3 regions of the Vibrio kanaloae genome follow, and region 3 is predicted to be linked to each of the others. Evidence: riboswitches for the same ligand, from Rfam matches in the RefSeq annotation. Region 3 holds a riboswitch; each other region holds the start of a gene.
The links. A riboswitch is a leader RNA that binds a small molecule or an ion and turns the genes downstream of it on or off. The one in region 3 is predicted to bind thiamine pyrophosphate.

Region 1 (6,937 bases), on a different replicon from region 3:
CCAAAAAGCCACCTCCATACGCGTTGCCGTTTTAAAGATATGAACGATGTTCTGACCGCGTTCGCTGTTGATATCAATTTCAGCAAGCAGCTGATTGAAATATTCCGCGCCCGTTTCAACGCCAGACTGGAACTCTTCTCCACCATACAGCTGTAGCCAGCTCGCGTATGGGTTGCCTTCTAAAACAGTATCACTACTTTCTAATAGCGCTTTACCAATCACGGCATAACCAATTGAACACGGAGCCAGTGCCGCATAAAGATCGACCAGATCACCCGTCATACCCGCATCTAAAACGTAGCGCGTGTAAGCGACTGTACCGAAGTCTTCAGGTTCGTTTTCTAGGTCAGATTCAGTTAAACCCCACTGACCACAGTAAGTCACGTGGTGAGAGATTTCAGAATCTAATAAAGCATGGACACTTGGCAGTGCACGACGCATATCAGCCAGTGTTTTAGCCTTGTAAATTGCCAATGCATAAGCGCGAGCATACTGTTTTAAGAACAAAAAATCTTGCTTCAAATAATGCAGAAAACAAGGTTGAGCAAGCGTGCCGTTTGCCAGCGTTTTAACAAAATCATGCTCAGTGTAGTCTTGCCAATCTTGCTGGCAGGCTTGGATTAAGTCTTGGTATTTCATGAGATTCCTTAGTCAAAAGTCGGTACGTAATCAGCGGTTTTTGGTAGTGATTTAATAATGCCTTTGTCGAACATGAACTGCGCGTAATCATCGTAACGCTTCATGTCCACTGCTGAAGGGCGAAGTGCAAAGCGAGTCAGCGTGTCGTTCCATGCGCGTTGGTTAAGCTCGTTATTCAACGTATCTGGTGAATACGCCACAAACTCGATCCATGAATCTTGTGGATGGTTCACAATGTAAGTGGTTGCCTGTTCGAGTGCTTTGTTGAACGCTTTGATCGCTTCATCATCGCGCTGCTTTGCGTTAGCCACAAAGATCAGCTCATCATAAGCTGGCACACCGTGCTCTTCAGGGAAGAACGCTTTGGCTTTAAAGCCTTCAAGGGCTAGTTGGTTGGTTTCGAAATTACGTAGGCCCCCCCAGATTGCGTCTACCTTGCCCGATGCCAATGAAGATGACAGTGCCCAACCAACATTGATGGTTTGCACGTCTGTAAACGCAACATTTTCTTGAGCTAGCATGGTGCCGATAGTCGCTTCTTCGTTACCCGCAATCGCAATACCGATCTTCTTGCCTTTCAGATCCGCTAATGAATCGTTCTTGCCATTATCCAGCACCATTAGTGTGTTTAGTGGCGTCGCGATAAGGGTTGATGCACGAACTAAAGGAAGGCCAGCTGCCACATCCATGGTTAAACTTGGTTGGTAAGTTACGGCTAAATCGACCTTACCTGCCGCGACCAGTTTTGCTGGTGTGCTTGGGTCGGCTGGCTCTTGGATTTCAACCTCTAAACCTTGGTCAGCAAAGTAACCACGCTCTTGGGCAATAACAATTGGGCCGTGGTTCGGGTTCACAAACCAATCCAACATCAGTGTCAGTTTCTTTTGTTCAGAGTCCGCTAAAGCATGACCTGAAACTAGCGAAGCAAGCAGTGCCACTGCACCTATCAATTTTGTATTTTTCACGGTTAACCTTTCCTTTTGAATATTATTCTTATGTTGAGCGAAGCCATCATTGGTTTTCCCAAGGGATAGCTTTTTTGAGTAATTTATCTGTAACGAAGTAGAGCGAGATAGACAGCACCGCCAAGATGAACAAGGCCGCAAACATCTCATCTATGATCATGCGTGCGTTGGCCTGTAGCATTAGGTAACCCAGCCCCTCACTCGAACCCACCCACTCCCCAACGACTGCACCAATTGGCGCAATCACCACAGCCACACGAATGCCAGATGCTAAGGTTGGCAATGCAGCAGGCAGTTGGATATGGCGGAGCAGTTGCCATTTCGATGCACCCATCGTCTTGGCAAGATCGAGATAGCCTGTCGGTGTATTACGCAGGCCGTCATAGCAACATGTCGTCACGGGGAAGAAGATAATGATTGCCGCCATGACTACTTTTGAAGCGATGCCATAACCCAGCCACAGCATCAATACTGGCGCGATAGCAAATACAGGAATGGCCTGGCTAGCAATTAAGATAGGCAATAGCCAACGTTTCAACGGATCAAACATCAACATCTGCAGAGCGAAGAATAACCCCATCGACAAACCCAGTAGTAACCCAAGTAAAATCTCTTGTGCTGTCACCCAAGTGTGCTTGAGTAACACATCGTAACGTTCGATTAGCTTAATAGAGACTTCTGCGGGCGCTGGCAGAATAAAGCTCGGCATCTCGAAGATAACCACCACCATTTGCCATAAACCAAGAATCACAGCACTGCTGATAAGTAACCGCATAACGGGACTCATCTGTCGAGGGCGAGCAAGTTTGGTTTGTGTCTCGGTTGAACTTTCTACCCCTGAGCTTTGCACTGCTACGTTCTCTATCTTTGAGCTAGCCACAGCTTCACTTCGCGTTAGATCATTCATAGTCACGCTCCAACTGCTCTAAGATCGCTTGTTGTAACTCAGCACATTTACCGTCTAACACCCTTGGTGTCGCTGTATTAGGCACAGATAATGACTGGGCGCTCGCAGGTGTACCTTGCAACACATACAAGTTATCCGCCAATCGCACCGCCTCTTGTGGATCATGGGTGATCAACACAACGGTTTTATCTCTTAACAGTTCACACGCTAAGGTCTGTAACTTGTGTCTTGTTACCGCATCCAGCGCAGAGAAAGGTTCGTCCATCAGCACAACAGGTTTGTCTTGCATTAAGGTGCGAGCCAAGGCAACACGCTGGCGCATACCACCAGACAACTGATCCGGCATAGTAGACGCGTGATCAGCCAAACCAACCGCAGCTAACAACTCTAGTGCTTGATTGGTTTGCTGTGCTTTATCAGAAACTTGATTTTGAAAGCGATGACTCAGGCATACATTGTCGATAACCGACAACCACGGCAGTAACAAGTCCTGCTGCGCCATGTAAGCGATGCGATCCGTTAAAGGCAGTTCATCAGAGGTTACCAATGTGCCCTGCCACTCCACCTTATCGTCCAACAAGCCTGCCAGATAACGCAATACCGTGGTTTTCCCGCAGCCACTTCTACCCAATAATACCGTCCACTTACCTGCGTTTAAGCTAAGCGACATTCCCGATAAGGTCGCGTGTTCACTGTCGTTATAACGTAAGGAGGCATTGCTGAGCTGAACACCAACCGTATTAACGGACATTGCCGTGTCCAGCGAAGAAGTGGTTTACCGGGCCATGGCCTTGGCCGACTTGCAACTCATCAGCATGAGCAATCGCGCGAGAAATGTATTGCTTACCTAGGTCGACAGCCTCTGGCAGCGTGTTGCCTTGGGCCAAGAAAGAAGCAATAGCAGATGAAAGCGTACAGCCCGTGCCGTGGGTATTTTTAGTCGGGAAACGCTTCGCGCTAATCAAGGCAGACGTCGTCGTCAGAATCAGTAGATCGTTACTGTTTTCATCTTTCTCTAAGTGGCCGCCTTTGAGAAGAACGGCTTTAGCACCCAGTGTGCGTAGGTCTTCAATCATTCCCTTCATTTCCGCTTCGCTTTCAGGCACAGCTTTCCCCGTCAGTGCCGCGCCTTCCGGCAAGTTAGGCGTAATGATGTCTGCTAGCGGAATCAGCTCTTGCTTTAATGTACTAATGGCAGAGGTTTCTAACAGCAAGTCACCGCTGGTTGCCACCATTACAGGGTCAATGACGAGGTACTTGGGTTGGTACTGTTTAATTTTATCCGCGACAATTTTGATGATTTGCGAATCAGCCAACATACCAACTTTTACCGCCACTATATTCAGATCAGTGAAAACCGCATCTAATTGGCTTGTTACGTGGTCGAGCGGGATAGGAAAAATGGCAGAAACGCCTTGAGTGTTCTGGGAAGTAATAGCGGTAATCACAGAACAAGCAAAACTACCGGTTGCAGACATGGCTTTGATGTCTGCCTGAATACCTGCGCCGCCACCACTGTCAGAGCCCGCGATGGTTAAAACAATTGGAGTGTTTGATCGAATCGAACTGTCAATAGAGATCTGACAAGTTGAGGGTCTTGGAGTTAAGGTTGGTGGAATAGAACTGTGTGTCATTGTCGCTCCTACTATCTTGCAAGACGTAGGAGAACCAACACTAACCGTAGGAAATGCCGCATTAAACTCATGAAAGCGTTCATGGGTGCAGACGTAGATCGAGTGCTTATAGTTCCCTACGCCAGTGTTAACTGAATCAGGTTCAACGGGTCTCGAATAACGATCTCAGCAAACACCAATTAAGGTATATGCCCCCCGACTATTGATAGCGATAGTAACAGCACTCTTGCAACTGAGATACTCCTTTTATTCAATTATAAGAATTACACATAAATAAATTTCAATTAGGCTCAATAAAAAAATACTTATAACGTTCCTTTAGATGGCTTCGACTGCATAAACAAGCACAGCACAATCAGAGACATACCTAGCCAGCCTGTAAAGGGAATCAGCTCACCGACAACGCAGACGGCAAGCACCGCTGCAACCACCGGTTCAAACAGAGTCAGCAGGTTGGCACTGCTCGCGGTCACATGGCGTAAACCAAAACTGAATGCTACATAGCCCAAGCATTGTGGGATTAACGTCAGATAACTGATGACTAACACGTTAGTCTGCGAGGAAAACAGGTTCTCACCAGTAAACCAGAGCGTTGGCAGCAACAGCATCGCACCAAGGCCAAAAATACTGCCCATCGCCGCTTGAGACTTAATGTCCTTGTCTATCAGTGCTTTTGTCGCCCAAGAATAAATGGCGTAACACAACCCTGCGAGTAGACCTAAAGTAATACCCAACAGCTTGAGATCATCACCGGATTCATTCGCCGATGAAGATTCTGAAAACACCAACAGCCCAATACCCACCACACCAATCGCAAAGCTAGTGAGCCAACGTTTGTTGATGTTATTTTTTTTGCTAATCAGACACTCTAACAATGCAGAAAAGAAGGGTGCGGTCGCAATCGAAACGACTGTACCAATCGCTACACCTGATAATTTCATTGAAGAATAGAAAGCTAAAGGGTAGACCGCCAAAGCCAAAGCGCTCACAGCCAACAACTTCTTGTTCTGCAAAAGTTTGTCGAAAGCGAATAGGATTTTTCGATACGCCAAACCCGCTTGCAATAGACCACCGACGCCCATAGAGAAAGCACCAATCGCTAATGGGCTTAGATCAGGTGCAAAACTTGCGGCAGTGCCTGTCGTGCCCCATAAAATAGAAGCAAACAAGATGGCTAAAGTGCCCGTTTGGAATTCGTTAACGCGATTGATGGCAAGATTCATTTCTATTACCCAATTTTCATTTCTGAAATAGATAATAGTGAAGATTGATAAAAGTTAATTTGCTGAAAGGACGCTATTGTTGTTTCTAAAGACTCTCTTTTATTGAGCCTAGAAACGCCCTTGGGGACATTCCAAAGTGCTGAGAGAAACGGCGACTGAAAGCAGAAACATCACTATACCCCACATTTTCAGCGATCAATTGAACCGGTAAATCGGTGTGGGTTAACAAGGCTTGGGCTTTCTCCATGCGATATCGAGTGATGTATTTAAGCGCACTGATACCAAGGCACTCTTTAAATCGTTTCTTAAACTGAGTGGGGCTCAAACAGGCCGTTTCAGCAAGTTGTGAAATGGATAACGGCTGCGTGTAGTTATCCGCAATCAACCTTTGTACCGCACGGATTCGAGGGTCAATGCTCTTGCTCACTTGTTGTAGCTCTAACAGCAGTGAAAACACATCCAAGATTGATGACTCAATACCACTATCGACCTGATACTCCAGCTGCTTCTCAACAAACAGCAGAAAGCTCATCAAAGGTGGTGTTATCGTGAAAACCGAGAGCTCATGCTCCAACAAGTGCTGCGGCAACTCCGCCATATCCGCGACAATAAACCGCGCTGCTTCATCCGCCTTAAACGCATGCGCTGTGGTTACCGGAATCACCACACATTCTCCCACGGCCACTTTGCCGATATACCCCACCATCTCGATATTGATACTGCCTTGGATTGGCAATACCAGTTGGTGATGGTCATCATGAGCATGAGTATTAAATTGCTTGGTATAAGATCGAATGCTTAAGCTAGATTTCATAATCAACGCCAGAGTACATTTCGCTAGGTTATAGTAAGAGATACAAAGTTACATTATCACTTCCCTAGAGTCACACTCAATGCGCATCAAATTCATGCTAGCTAGGTGACATGATCAAAAACGGCCTCCAAATGAGAGGCCGTTTTGATTAAAAAGCATAATTCACATATAGGTTAGAATGACACTTGGCTGTCTTGACCAACCAATACCTGAACACTATTTTGAACATCATAGATTTCAAAACCATCAGCAACCGGATCTGCATTGTCTTCATCACTGTCGAACTGCGCAGTACAGGTATAACCCAATGAGTAAGTACCTGGGTCGATGAAACCAAGGGAAAACTCATAGTTGGTCTGTGCTTGATTGATTGTCACTGATGCTGAAGTAATCGGTTTCACTTCATCACTGCCGCCAATCGGAGCCATGTCAGCTTGTTCAACATTACCTTCATACAAGTAGACTGCCTGAACAAAGGTATTATCACCACCGTTACAAGTGTCATAAGTAGAAAGTTCAACAGTGCCTTCAATGTTTCCTGTCTCAACCGTATTGATAAGGCTTACAGACGTTCTTTGAATGGTGTAATCAGGGAAAGTCGAACTGTTCTTTAGGCCACGTCGAAGGTCGAACTCGACAACAAAATCGTTGCTTTGTTGGTTCACATTAAATGAGTTATTAAAGTAAAGTACGCCAGCGTTATCTTCTTTACCCACACCTTGCGGACACGCACCTTCACCTTTCACCGTTAACTC
Region 2 (6,937 bases), 340 kb from region 3:
TTGCTTTCTACGTACTCAATATCAAGAGATATTAAACAAGATTGGTGAATCGTCACTCACCCGCTTTAACAAACGAGCTTAGCTCTTGCTGTGGATGATCAGCCGTCAGTGTCTCTATCGAGTCTGCAACCAACACTTTACCTAATGCCACAAATACAAACTTATTGGCAATACTGCGTGCATCCCCTAAATGGTGAGTCACCATTAACACCGTAATGCTTCGCTCTGCTGCTAATCGCCTAACAAGGTTAAGCATTTCCTCACGAAGCAAAGGGTCAAGCGCCGAAAAAGGTTCATCAAGCAGCCAAATGTCATGTGGTTGAACAAAACAACGCGCCAGTGCGACACGCTGACGCTGGCCGCCAGATAAATGTTCAGGCAGCCTATCTAAATACTCTGCAACACCGACCTGTGCAGCGGCTTGCTCAACATCGAGCTTTTGGGTTGCAGTAAGCTTTAACCCCGGATGCAAGCCTAAGCCAATATTTTCACGCACCGTGAGGTGAGCAAATAGATTGTGTTCTTGGAACAACATCGCCAATGGACGCTGATGCGCTTCTTTGCCAATCAGCGATTGTCCTGCTACCGAGATCTCACCCGATGTCGGCTCAATAAACCCAGCAACCAATGCGAGTAGCGTTGATTTACCCGCACCACTTGGCCCCATCAAAGCAACAATATCACCCTGTTCTGCTTGGAAATCAAAACTAAACAACTCTTGGTGATAGTGGTAATCCACTTCTTTCATCACTAACATCATCGGTTCCTTAACTCTTTAGCATTGGGCTTTGAACTTCGAGTAAATAAAAATTCTATTAAGCTAAAACTGCCCACACTCAGCAGCAGTAAACTCACAGAAACCACCGCGGCAGCTTCCATTTGATAGCTGCCTAACAATTGGAATAGATACAAAGGCAGCGTTCTAAAATCTTGGCTACCAAACAAGGCAATGGCACTCAAGTCCCCCATCGCCAGCATAAAGCTAATAGAAAAGGCTTGCGCCATTGGTTTACGTAGTGCGCGCCACTCCACCAGCCTAAAACGAGTGAAACCTGTCATTCCCAAGCTTGCACACACGTATTGATACTGTTGAGATAAATGCAACATAGGTTGGGCTAAGGTTTTAATCACATAAGGCAGTGCCATTAAGCTATTCACGGCAATCACAATAAAGAAAGCTAAGCTAAATACATCGGTAAATGAACGCAGTAATAAGAAGAGTCCCGTACTGATCACTAACCCTGGTGTCACTAAGATAATGGTACCAATCAGCTCGATTTTATCGGCTCTAAAGTTCTTATTCTGCAAACGCCATGCACGACTGGTCAGCAGTATCGCAATACCAATACCGACAGCAATAACACTTGCTAAGGACGCAACTTTAACTGAGGTCATTAACGCAGCCCAAAACGGTTCGCTGCTGAGCACAATCAGTGCTTGTGAGTTAATACCACTGACGATAACCATGGCTAATGGCGGCAATACCAGCATTGAGACTACTATGATCCAAAAGCTATCCCAAGCTTTTGACCACCAGCAGTCCTTAACCAAATATTTCTCTTCCGACAACTGACTGGCCGTCACTGAAATAGGTTTCGACAGGCGCTGAATACTCACCGCTAATACACCACACAGCAGCATTTGCCATATCGCGAGTAACGCACCAGCCTGTAGGTCAAAATCGAATTTAATCGCTTGATAGATGGCCAGTTCGATAGTGGTTGATTTTGGTCCACCGCCTAGCGCCATCACGGTAGCAAAGCTGGTAAAACACAGCATGAAGACTAAGCCACACACATGAGGTAATTGTTGCCTTAAACGTGGCCATTCAACCCATCTGAATTTGTTCCAATGACTCATACCCAAGTGAGCACACAGCTTGTGCTGCTCGGCAGGCACAGTATCTAAAGCTTGTAAAAGCAAACGACTAGCATAAGGTAAATTGAAGAAGACGTGCGCCAACAAAATACCATTCAAGCCATAAATCGAGAATGGTAGCTCAATGTCGAAGTTTGCCAAAAACTTAGCTAACCAACCACTGTTGCCGTAAATCGCCAATAAGCCAAAGACACCAACTAACACAGGTAGAACCAAGGTCGACGCGAACAGCCTTAACAACAAAGCGCGTCCAAAAAATTGTCTACGACACAGGGCGTGAGCGATAGGTATAGCAAAGCCAACACTCAGAAAAGTTGAGAGTGTCGCCTGATAAAAACTGAATTTCGTTACATGCCAATAGTAAGGATCGGACCATACTTGGCTGATATCAAGAGAAGGGGCATTGCTAAGCAATGCCCCAACTGCTGAAACCACGAAGGCGGTAATGAGTATCGCAACCCAAACCCCGACCTTAGGTGTTTTCTTTATCATAAATTGATTTTTTACCGTAAATGGTTCATTCCAAACATAACGAATGAACCTTTAAATACAGAAAGCTAGTTTTTAAAAGTACGTTAGAAAGCTCATTTTCTTAAATAGTCAGTTAAAAAGTAAGCGCACTCTGCCATTCACGAATCCAAGGCTTACGCTTCTCGGCGATCTCTTCAGAGCTAAAACTCAGTGCTTTCTGTGGAACTGTTAACTGCTCAAAGCCTTTTGGTAGCTCGACACCCGTTACTGGGTACATCCAGTTACCTGTCGGCATCGCCGATTGGAATTCATCACTTAGGATAAACGCCATAAACTCATCAGCAAGCTTTTCGTTGTTGCTGCCTTTAACCTTAGCGGCCACTTCGACTTGAGTGTAATGCCCTTCTTCAAAGCTCGCTGCTGCGTACTTAGAATCGTTCTCTGCAATGATATGATAAGCCGGAGACGTAGTGTAAGACAGAACCAAGTCAGACTCACCTTCTAGGAACATAGAGTAAGCTTCAGACCAACCTTTGGTTACCGTCACGGTTTTTTGAGCCAGCTTCTTCCAAGCTGTCGTTGCTTCGTCACCGTAAACCGATTTCATCCATAGCATCATGCCTTGACCAGGTGTTGAAGTACGTGGATCTTGGTAGATAACCTTGAGATCATCACGCTGCTCAACCAACTCTTTCAGGCTCTTAGGCGGGTTTGCTAGTTTCTCTGTGTTATAGACAAAGGCAAAGTAACCAAAGTCATAAGGTACAAAGGTCTTGTCATCCCAGCCATTAGGCAGTGTTACTGATGACGTATCAACCTTGTGTTCCGCCAATAATCCCGTCGCTTTCGCTTCAGCCATCAGGTTGTTGTCGAGACCTAGCAAGATATCGGCTTTGCTGTTGCCGCCTTCAAGACGCAAGCGGTTCAGAATCGACACACCATCTTCTAGCGCGACAAAATTCACATCACAGCCACACTTCTCTTCGAATGCTTTCTCTACGGCAGGACGAGGGCCCCAATCCGCTGCAAAAGAATCATAGGTGTATACGGTCAAAGTGTTATCTGCAGCAAAGGCAGAAAAAGAGATCGCTGTAGTAACAGCAAGGGTAGTTAATGTGAATTTCACTGGACGCTCTCCATGGTCTGAGCGGCACAGGTTTGAGGGAGGAGAACGGTAGAGGTTGTTCCTAACTCAATTCCTACGCCAGCATTATCTGGTTCAGGTTTACGGGTCCCAAGCGCCTGCTTGATCTCAGCTCGCATTCATTATTTGAATGGTCAGCTCCCCGATGAGTGTTCAGAATTGTAATTCGAACTTTAACAATAAGCTATCAAGTTTGGATTAATTACGTTGATCGTACCCCCAACGTGGCACTAAACCTTGATCAATACCAAGATGATCCAAAATGCGCGCCACCATAAAATCAACCAGATCTTCAATCGACTTAGGTTGGTGATAAAAACCTGGAGCGGCAGGCATGATTGTCACGCCCATGGTTGAGAGTTTGTGCATGTTCTCTAGGTGCAGAGTCGAAAATGGTGTTTCACGCACCACCAACAACAGTTGGCCTCGCTCTTTCATGACGACATCTGCAGCTCGTTCAATCAGGTTATCCGATAAACCATGAGCAATTGACGCCAAACTTCCCGCAGAACATGGACATACCACCATCTGCTTCGGCGCAGCAGAACCAGATGCAACCGGTGAGAACCAATCATCTTTGCCACACACCATCAACTTTTCTGGGTCGCAGCCTAGATGCTTAACCAAGGCTTGTTTCGCCGCTTCCGGTCCAGCAGGTAACTTAAGTTCATGCTCGGTCGCTAAGACTACTCGCGCTGCCGACGATATCATCAAATAGACCTGATAATCGGCCGCCAAAAGGCATTCAAGTAAACGCAGTCCATAAGGCGCACCAGATGCGCCAGTGAAAGCAAGAGTTATCGCTTTATCGTGTTTTGTCATGTTCTCAATTACTTCAAATTATAAAGCCGTGAATCAGTTAAGCTTTGAGTGCCAATCCATCCAACAGCTTTTGATGAATACCACCAAAGCCACCGTTACTCATTACCAAGATTTGGTCACCCACTTGTGCCTCTGAGACAATTCTAGCAACGAATGCATCCATGTCATCACTTACATGGGCGGGTTGATGGCACGCATCGGCAACATCTTGTACTGACCAATCAATGTTATCCGGTTGGAATAAGTAGGTAGAATCCGCCTGTTTGAGCGAATCAGCCAAGGTTTCTTTGTGCACACCACGCTTCATGGTGGCAGAGCGAGGCTCTAGAACGGCAATGATTTTTTTCGTGTCGACCTTATTACGTAAACCACCGAGCGTAAGTTCAATTGCCGTTGGATGATGAGCAAAATCATCATAAATAGAGACACCTGCGACCTCGCCTTTAAACTCCAAACGACGCTTAGTATTAATAAAGGTAGCTAGCGATTCACAAGCAAGGTCAGGTGTCACACCCACATGTCTTGCCGCCGCAATCGCCATCAAGGCATTACTTACGTTATGATCACCAACCAAATCCCAGTCGACGGTTCCAATACATTCGCCTTGGAAGTACACCTCAAATTTAGAGCCGTCTTTAACCCGCTTCTTGGTATCCCAATCACCGAGTTCACCACTCGATTCCGTCTCACTCCAGCAACCGCGAGCTAGAACATCTTGGATCGCGATGTCTTGCTTCGGTGAAAAAATGCGGCCGTTGCTTGGCACTGTACGCACTAAATGATGAAACTGACGCTTGATCGCTTCAAGATCATCGAAGATATCGGCATGATCGAACTCTAAGTTATTCATGACTAAAGTTCTTGGGTGATAATGAACGAACTTAGATCGTTTATCGAAAAAAGCACTGTCATATTCGTCGGCTTCCACCACGAAGAACATACTTTCACCAAGACGAGCAGAGATACCAAAGTTACCCAACACACCGCCAACTAAAAAGCCCGGCGCATAGCCACAGTCTTCCAAGATCCAAGCCAGCATGCTGGATGTTGTGGTCTTGCCATGCGTGCCTGATACCGCCAGAACCCAACGGTCATGCAGTAAGAACTCTTGCAACCACTGTGGGCCTGATGTGTATCTAAGGTTGTTATTCAAGACATACTCAACGCACGGATTACCACGGCTCATTGCATTGCCGATCACCACGAGATCCGGCCTTGGCTCTAACTGGCTAGGATCGAACCCTTCAATAATTTCAATCCCTTGAGATTCCAACAAAGTACTCATTGGAGGGTAAACATTCGCGTCACTACCTGTAACCTTGTGCCCTAATTGACGAGCTAGTACTGCAGCACCACCCATGAAGGTGCCACAAACTCCTAAGATATGAATATGCATAAATTGCTTCCAAACGCTTGGCTAAATGAACCATGTCTAAATCAAACTACTGCACTCATTATCATGAAGTGGCAATTAAAAGCGAGTAGCAATGCAAAACAAATGAAGTCGACATAGTAAGTGAGATCTGTGTCGCTTAGTTCATTACCATTAAAAAGATCTAAGCCGTAGAATTTAGGTAAGTGTCTAGATGAATAAAGCCCACACAAGAGGCAAGTTCTACAGTGCTCAAATCCCCCCTAATATTCAGAGAAGTTTAAGGAAATAACATGTCTGAGATGCGCACCCTTGGTGAGTTCATTGTTGAAAAACAAAGTGACTTCCCCCATGCAAGTGGTGATCTATCATCCCTTTTGTCATCAATTCGCCTTGCTGCAAAAATTGTTAACCGAGAAATCAACAAAGCAGGTCTTGTCGACATTACTGGCGCTGTTGGTACAGACAACGTTCAAGGTGAAGAGCAACAGAAGCTAGACCTTTACGCGAACGATAAATTTAAAGCGGCTCTTGAAGCTCGTGACCAAGTTTGTGGTGTAGCAAGTGAAGAAGAAGACGAAGCGGTAGCCTTCAATAAAGAGCTCAATAAAAACGCAAAATACGTTGTTTTGATGGATCCACTCGATGGCTCTTCAAACATCGATGTGAATGTCTCGGTTGGTACAATTTTCTCTATCTACCGTCGAGTATCACCGATTGGTACCCCACCAACACAGGAAGATTTTCTACAACCTGGCCACAAACAAGTAGCCGCTGGTTACGTGATTTACGGCTCTTCAACCATGTTGGTGTATACAACAGGGGCAGGTGTAAATGGTTTTACCTATGACCCATCACTGGGTACATTCTGTCTATCTCATGAAAATATGATGATTCCAGACGAAGGTAAGATCTACTCTATCAACGAAGGAAACTACATCCGCTTCCCTACAGGTGTGAAAAAATACATCAAATACTGTCAAGAAAGTGAGCCTAGTGATAACCGTCCATACACGTCACGTTACATCGGCTCTTTGGTTTCTGATTTCCACCGTAACCTACTTAAAGGCGGTATATACTTATACCCAAGCACAGAAAGCCACCCTCAAGGTAAGCTACGCCTACTTTATGAGTGTAACCCTATTGCCTTCATTATGGAGCAAGCTGGCGGTATCGCTTCTGATGGTGCACAGCGCATCATGGACATCAAGCCAACAGAATTACACCAACGTGTACCATTCTTTGTAGGT
Region 3 (6,937 bases):
AAGCCCGCTTGACTGCGAGAATGACAATTCGAGCAGGTGCGAAAGCAGGTCATAGTGATCCGGTGGTTCTGAATGGAAGGGCCATCGCTCAACGGATAAAAGGTACTCCGGGGATAACAGGCTGATACCGCCCAAGAGTTCATATCGACGGCGGTGTTTGGCACCTCGATGTCGGCTCATCACATCCTGGGGCTGAAGTCGGTCCCAAGGGTATGGCTGTTCGCCATTTAAAGTGGTACGCGAGCTGGGTTTAGAACGTCGTGAGACAGTTCGGTCCCTATCTGCCGTGGGCGTTGGAAAATTGAAAGGGGCTGCTCCTAGTACGAGAGGACCGGAGTGGACGAACCTCTGGTGTTCGGGTTGTCATGCCAATGGCATTGCCCGGTAGCTACGTTCGGAATCGATAAGCGCTGAAAGCATCTAAGCGCGAAGCGAGCCTTGAGATGAGTTTTCCCTGGCACTATAAGTGTCCTAAAGGGTTGTCGTAGACTACGACGTTGATAGGCAGGGTGTGTAAGTGCTGCGAGGCATTGAGCTAACCTGTACTAATTGCCCGTGAGGCTTAACCATACAACACCCAAGGGGTTTTGTGGACTCAAAGAAACAGACCTTGAATGCGTTTGAAGAGACTTTTATTGCTCTATTGAATAGAGTAACAGCTTTCCGAATTATTAATTGTCGCAGAGGCGTCAATTAAACAGAATTTGCTTGGCGACCATAGCATTGTGGACCCACCTGACTCCATGCCGAACTCAGTAGTGAAACACAATAGCGCCGATGGTAGTGTGGGGTTTCCCCATGTGAGAGTAGGACATCGCCAGGCTTTAAATTAAATCTTTAGGTTGACCGACCTGGAGATATGGACGCTCACTTGGTGAGTTGACCACTGCGGAGTGGTAGTTCAGTTGGTTAGAATACCGGCCTGTCACGCCGGGGGTCGCGGGTTCGAGTCCCGTCCACTCCGCCACTTATTCGAACACCTCGCCTAGTGCGAGGTTTTTTCGAATTTGAAGTAAGATAAAGTTTTAGGGGTGTAGCTCTAATTGGCAGAGCAGCGGATTCCCCGACTTACCAAAACAGAGCGTGTTAGGAATCTAAACTTCCACCTATATCATATACAAAGCCTCAGCAAAAATGCTGGGGCTTTTTTGCTTTATATTTGTTCGAATTTTTAGTCGATAATTCCTACCTTTACTAAAATATAGTCTTAAAATGTAAGTGCTTACTTATCTCAGTCGCTTTTATAAGTAATACCAATTCCATTAAATTAATGATCTAATATAGACTCTGAAAGGAGCCTATATGAACTCAGATTTATCAAAGCTTATCGGCACAACCTCCAACGCGAGGTTGAGGCTAAGATTACTCGCAGTCTCTCACTTTATCGATGGTAAAAATCGAACTGAAATCGCGTCATTCCTTAAAGTCAGTCGTCTCAGTGTGAATAAATGGATCAAGGCCTATCTTGATTTTGGTGTTGAAGGGTTAGTAGAAAAACCTCATACAGGAAGACCTTCCAGACTCACTATTGAGCAAAAAAAACATCTTAAAGAATACGTCACTTCAAATGCAATAAAACCTGAGGGTGGGCGCTTACAAGGGAGTGATATCACACAATTCATCCTTGATGAATTTGATATATCTTACCAACCATCCGGTGTATACCGCTTACTGCATGAACTTAATTTGAGTTGGATAACAACACGTTCAAAGCACCCAAAACAATCAGAAGAAGCTCAAGAATCTTTTAAAAAAATTCCCAATAGAAACGATCCTTAAGATCCCTGGGCATATCCACTTAAAAGAAGTGCTTGTTTGGTTTCAAGATGAAGCTAGATTTGGTCAACGCAATACCACAACCAAGATTTGGGCAGAAAAAGGAACTCGACCTAGAGCCGTTCAACAGCAACAATTTGAGTATGCTTATTTGTTTGGAGCCGTTTGTATCAATACAGGCGAAGCTGAAGCTATTGTTTCACCGTTAAGCAACATGGAAGCAATGACGAAGCATCTTGAATTAATCTCAACGGCGACCCCTAGAGGTAAACATTCCGTGGTTATTATGGATCAAGCGAGCTGGCATCAAACACATTTAGCCAATCATTTTAAGAACATCACGATAATCCATATCCCGCCATATTCACCTGAATTAAACCCGATAGAACAAGTTTGGCAATGGCTTCGACAATACAAGTTAGCGAATAGGTGTTTTGAAAACTATAACGATATAGTGAACTCAGTATGCAATGCTTGGAACAGTTTTTGTGAAGATAAACGAAGAGTCCAATCCCTCTGCTTTAGAGATTGGACTCGATTGGTAAGTTAATTAATGGAATTGGTATAACTAACAGTACAAACTATGCTTCTTTATGAGAATTATTCTCAATATTTTGTTACATTTTAGTTGTTATTACTAAAAGGCAACAAATATGGATATTTCCCGTCGTAAGTTTATTCAATCATCTCTCGCTATATCTGCACTCACTGTACTGCCTGCTTGCTCTATGAAACGGGTGGTTTATGAACAAGGAAAGTATGTTTATGACTTAACGGCAGAACCTTCAACTGCTGGACTTGTGACGGGGTTTGAGACTAATATTCTAGGCTTTAATGGGCAGATTCCAGCGCCGACTATTCGCTGTCGACAGGGGGAAAAGGTCACAATTCGTTTTACGAATAAGCTTTCAGAGCCGACGACCATTCACTGGCATGGTCTGCGAATTCCAATCGAAATGGACGGGGTTCCTTTCTTGAGCCAGTCACCGATCATGTCGGGTGAAACCTTCATTTATGAATTTACGCCACCAGATGCTGGTACGTTTTGGTATCACCCACATATGAACAGTGTTAAACAGCTTGGTATGGGCTTGGTTGGTCTAATTATCGTTGAGGAGAGCATCCCAGTGCAGTTTGATGAAGAGCACGCACTGATGCTTAAACATTGGCATATCGATAAGAAAGGCCAATGGAAAGATCTAATGATCCCACGTCTCAGCGCTCGCATGGGCACGCCAGGAGAGTGGAGTAGCGTTAATGGAATACATGAGCCTGTATATCAGTTAAAACAACATGCAACGACCAGGCTGCGTATCGCTAATGTTGATAACACGATTACCTATCCAATTGCTATTGAAGGGGCTGAAGCATGGGTCATTGCTATCGATGGCAACCCTGTAAAGACACCCTATAAGCTGACTCAACATAAAATAGGCCCAGGTATGCGTGTTGATCTCGGGCTAATAGCACCTAAAGCTGGTGACCGAGTTAACGTTCTCCAGATGAAGGGGCGTTTCCCATTTTCTTTGTGTCAATTTGAAGTCTTAGGTTCCGAATTTACTCAAGAGCGAGCATTACCAGTATTACCATTGAATCCAGTACCTAACCTAGATCTTGCTAATGCAGAAGAAATAGACTTTTTATTTGAATGGGAAGGGGCGGTTTCTCCAGTATCTAAAGATGGAAAATCTATGCCTAAGTTTTGGCTAACTAATAAACGAGCATGGGAAGGGATGAGCAAAGATAATATTCCTGAACCGTTGGCGACTTTAGAATTGGGTAAAACCTATATATTCGATCTTAAGAACGTCACTCAATATCATCACCCGATTCATATTCACGGCCATACATTCACTGTATTGGAACTTGATGGGAAGAAAGTTGAAGAGCCTTTCCATACCGATACAGTGTTACTTGGAAAAAATGGCCGAGCTAAAGCCGCATTTGTTGCAGACAATCCTGGGCGCTGGATGTATCACTGTCATGTTATAGAACACATGAAAACGGGTTTAATGGGATATATTGAAGTTAAGTGACTCCTGTAACGTTTAATATTTGCGCATGCATTCTTAGTTTCTACCCTCGCTTTTATCGGCGGTAAAGTTAGAATGTAGGGGATACTGTTTGGGAGGAGTCATGGGTCAGTTATCTATTTTAGGTTTTATTGCCATTGGTGGGGCGTTTGGTGCTTGCTCACGTTATTTGATTTCAGAGTTATGTGCGGTGATGTTAGGGCGTGGTTTTCCTTTTGGTACGCTCACCGTTAACGTTATTGGTTCCTTTATTATGGGATTACTTATTGCGGCATTTGAAAATGAGATACTCGCAACGGAACCATGGAGACAGATTATCGGCCTAGGTTTCCTAGGTGCACTGACGACGTTTTCTACATTTTCGATGGATAACGTGCTTCTTATGCAGCAGGGTGCATTTTTTAAGATGGGGATCAATGTACTGCTCAATGTGGTTCTCAGTATCTCAGCAGCATGGATCGGCTTCCAACTTTTGATAAAGTCTTAAAGTTTTCTTACGATTTGTTAACAACTCGGCTTGGTTTATCTAAGCCGTTTTTATATACTCGATCATACTTGTCGGAGTGCCATATGGCTGAGACCGTTAACTCGGGATCCGTTGAACCTGATCAGGCTAATACCTGCGAAGGGAACAAGAGTAGATATCTAACTAGAAACCTTCTAGAGATCTATCTCCAGATCACAACTGTATTTCTTACCGTGATCCCTCTTGTAGCATCTAATCCGTCAAGCATTTTTTATCCCTATAAATAATGGCTAAAAGCCAAGGAAAAATGCTATGTCGAGTCGTAAACAAGCAAGACTGGAAGCGAAGAATTTCATTGATTCTTTATCCGTACAACCTTACCCAAATTCGAAAAAGGCTTACATTCAAGGATCTCGAGAGGACCTTCAAGTCCCTGTACGAGAAATATCACTCGCTGATAGCCTGGTTGGTGGTAGCAAAAAAGAGCCCGTATTCGAGCCTAACGAGCCTATTCATGTCTACGATACCTCAGGTGTTTATACCGATCCTACACATGAAATAGACCTTTACAGCGGCCTTCCTAAGTTGCGAGAGCAATGGATTGAAGAGCGTGGCGATACGGAACTGCTCGATGATGTAAGCTCTGTTTACACCAAAGAACGTTTAGAAGATGAAACCCTAGACGACCTTCGTTACGGTAATCTGCCTAGAATTCGTCGCGCGACTGGCGATCAATGTGTGACTCAACTGCATTATGCTCGTCAGGGTATAATCACTCCTGAGATGGAGTACATTGCGATACGTGAGAACATGGGACGTCAGAAGTTTGCTGATGAGCAGCTGAACCACCAACACCCTGGCCATAACTTTGGCGCAAACCTACCGAAAGAAATTACCCCTGAGTTCGTGCGTAAAGAGGTTGCTGAAGGTCGAGCTATTATCCCTTCAAACATCAACCACCCAGAATCAGAACCAATGATTATTGGTCGAAACTTCTTAGTGAAAGTGAACGCCAATATCGGTAACTCTTCTGTAAGCTCTTCGATTGAAGAAGAAGTTGAGAAGCTAGTATGGTCGACTCGCTGGGGCGGCGATACCGTAATGGACCTTTCTACTGGCCGTAATATCCACGAGACTCGTGAATGGATTCTTCGCAATAGCCCTGTGCCGATTGGTACGGTTCCTATGTATCAAGCGCTTGAAAAAGTGAATGGTGTAGCCGAAGACCTTAATTGGGAAGTCATGCGTGACACCTTGATTGAGCAAGCAGAGCAGGGCGTTGATTACTTCACTATTCACGCAGGTTTACTGCTTCGCTACGTGCCTATGACGGCTAAACGTGTGACTGGCATTGTCTCTCGTGGCGGTTCTATCATCGCGAAATGGTGTCTTGCTCATCACCAAGAAAGCTTCCTTTATACCCACTTCCGTGAGATCTGTGAGATCTGTGCGAAGTACGATGTCGCTCTGTCGTTGGGTGACGGTCTACGTCCGGGTTCGATTGCTGATGCCAATGATGAAGCTCAATTCTCGGAGTTACGAACTCTAGGTGAGTTGACTAAAGTTGCTTGGGAATACGACGTTCAGGTGATCATTGAAGGCCCTGGACATGTGCCAATGCACTTAATCAAAGAGAATATGGATGAGCAGTTAGAGCATTGCCATGAAGCGCCTTTCTATACGTTAGGCCCGCTGACGACAGATATTGCCCCTGGTTACGACCATATTACCTCTGGTATTGGCGCGGCCATGATTGGTTGGTACGGTTGCGCGATGCTTTGTTATGTAACCCCTAAAGAGCACCTAGGCTTACCCAATAAAGAAGATGTTAAGACTGGCTTGATTACTTACAAGCTGGCAGCACATGCTGCAGACTTGGCTAAAGGACATCCGGGTGCACAAATCCGAGATAATGCATTATCTAAAGCACGTTTTGAATTCCGTTGGGAAGACCAATTTAATCTAGCTTTAGATCCGGAAACTGCGCGTTCTTTCCATGATGAAACCCTGCCACAAGAGTCGGGCAAGGTTGCTCACTTTTGCTCTATGTGTGGTCCTAAGTTTTGCTCGATGAAGATTTCTCAAGAAGTTCGAGAGTACGCGAAAGACACCGAACAAGTGGCTGCTGATCAGGCTATCGAGATCAAGATGTTGGATAACCCGTTGGAAGGGATGCGTCAGAAATCAAAAGAGTTCCGTGATACTGGCTCTGAACTTTATCACCCTGCAGTAAGTGCAAAAGAAGCTCAATTAGAGGAATAATGACAGTGAAGATTCTCATCCCATCTCAATACATCGAGTTAACGGGGGAGGTTCAAAACTGTCTATTGGTTGCTAAGCGACAAGGCTTGGCAACCGATGCAGTTGAGTTGGGTGTAAGCCCGACTCAATACTTCTCTATCGTTGATGCTCAACAAGTGTTATCTATTGGCTTTGTTCATGATGTTGATTTATTGGCGGAGTGCAAGTTAGCGCAACTGAACCATATTATTGATTACAGCAATTCAGTTTCGCTAGTTGACGTTTGTGATGCCTTTACACAAACTCCGAATACCATTTATATCGGTGTCTCAGATGATTCAGCTGTACTGGATATCTGGTCACACTTAGGTGCTAATCGTGTTATCAAGAGTGAAAGTACAGCTCATCAAGAGTTAGATAG

Region 1: another riboswitch for thiamine pyrophosphate. It lies ahead of thiD (bifunctional hydroxymethylpyrimidine kinase/phosphomethylpyrimidine kinase); the one in region 3 lies ahead of thiC (phosphomethylpyrimidine synthase ThiC).
Region 2: another riboswitch for thiamine pyrophosphate. It lies ahead of thiB (thiamine ABC transporter substrate binding subunit); the one in region 3 lies ahead of thiC (phosphomethylpyrimidine synthase ThiC).

The regions. Positions count from the first base shown of each region.
Region 1 covers NZ_AP025498.1:840,368-847,304, reverse strand. Annotated here, with positions in the region: gene tenA (thiaminase II) at 1-639, opposite strand, end outside; gene OCV24_RS17950 (ABC transporter substrate-binding protein) at 648-1,604, opposite strand; partial or broken gene OCV24_RS17945 (ABC transporter permease) at 1,651-2,385, opposite strand; gene OCV24_RS17940 (ABC transporter ATP-binding protein) at 2,504-3,262, opposite strand; gene thiD (bifunctional hydroxymethylpyrimidine kinase/phosphomethylpyrimidine kinase) at 3,252-4,145, opposite strand; TPP riboswitch at 4,242-4,353, opposite strand; gene OCV24_RS17930 (DMT family transporter) at 4,451-5,368, opposite strand; gene OCV24_RS17925 (helix-turn-helix domain-containing protein) at 5,454-6,182, opposite strand; gene OCV24_RS17920 (DUF4382 domain-containing protein) at 6,356-6,937, opposite strand, start outside.
Region 2 covers NZ_AP025497.1:368,857-375,793, reverse strand. Annotated here, with positions in the region: gene thiQ (thiamine ABC transporter ATP-binding protein) at 53-757, opposite strand; gene thiP (thiamine/thiamine pyrophosphate ABC transporter permease ThiP) at 757-2,370, opposite strand; gene thiB (thiamine ABC transporter substrate binding subunit) at 2,483-3,475, opposite strand; TPP riboswitch at 3,529-3,648, opposite strand; gene OCV24_RS01760 (flavin prenyltransferase UbiX) at 3,692-4,315, opposite strand; gene mpl (UDP-N-acetylmuramate:L-alanyl-gamma-D-glutamyl-meso-diaminopimelate ligase) at 4,353-5,711, opposite strand; gene fbp (class 1 fructose-bisphosphatase) at 5,981-6,937, shown strand, end outside.
Region 3 covers NZ_AP025497.1:30,143-37,079, forward strand. Annotated here, with positions in the region: rRNA gene OCV24_RS00125 (23S ribosomal RNA) at 1-570, shown strand, start outside; rRNA gene rrf (5S ribosomal RNA) at 708-823, shown strand; tRNA gene OCV24_RS00135 (tRNA-Asp) at 891-967, shown strand; one part of gene OCV24_RS00140 (IS630 family transposase) at 1,303-1,749, shown strand; one part of gene OCV24_RS00140 (IS630 family transposase) at 1,751-2,326, shown strand; gene OCV24_RS00145 (multicopper oxidase family protein) at 2,430-3,812, shown strand; gene crcB (fluoride efflux transporter CrcB) at 3,913-4,296, shown strand; TPP riboswitch at 4,359-4,457, shown strand; gene thiC (phosphomethylpyrimidine synthase ThiC) at 4,588-6,537, shown strand; gene OCV24_RS00160 (thiamine phosphate synthase) at 6,537-6,937, shown strand, end outside.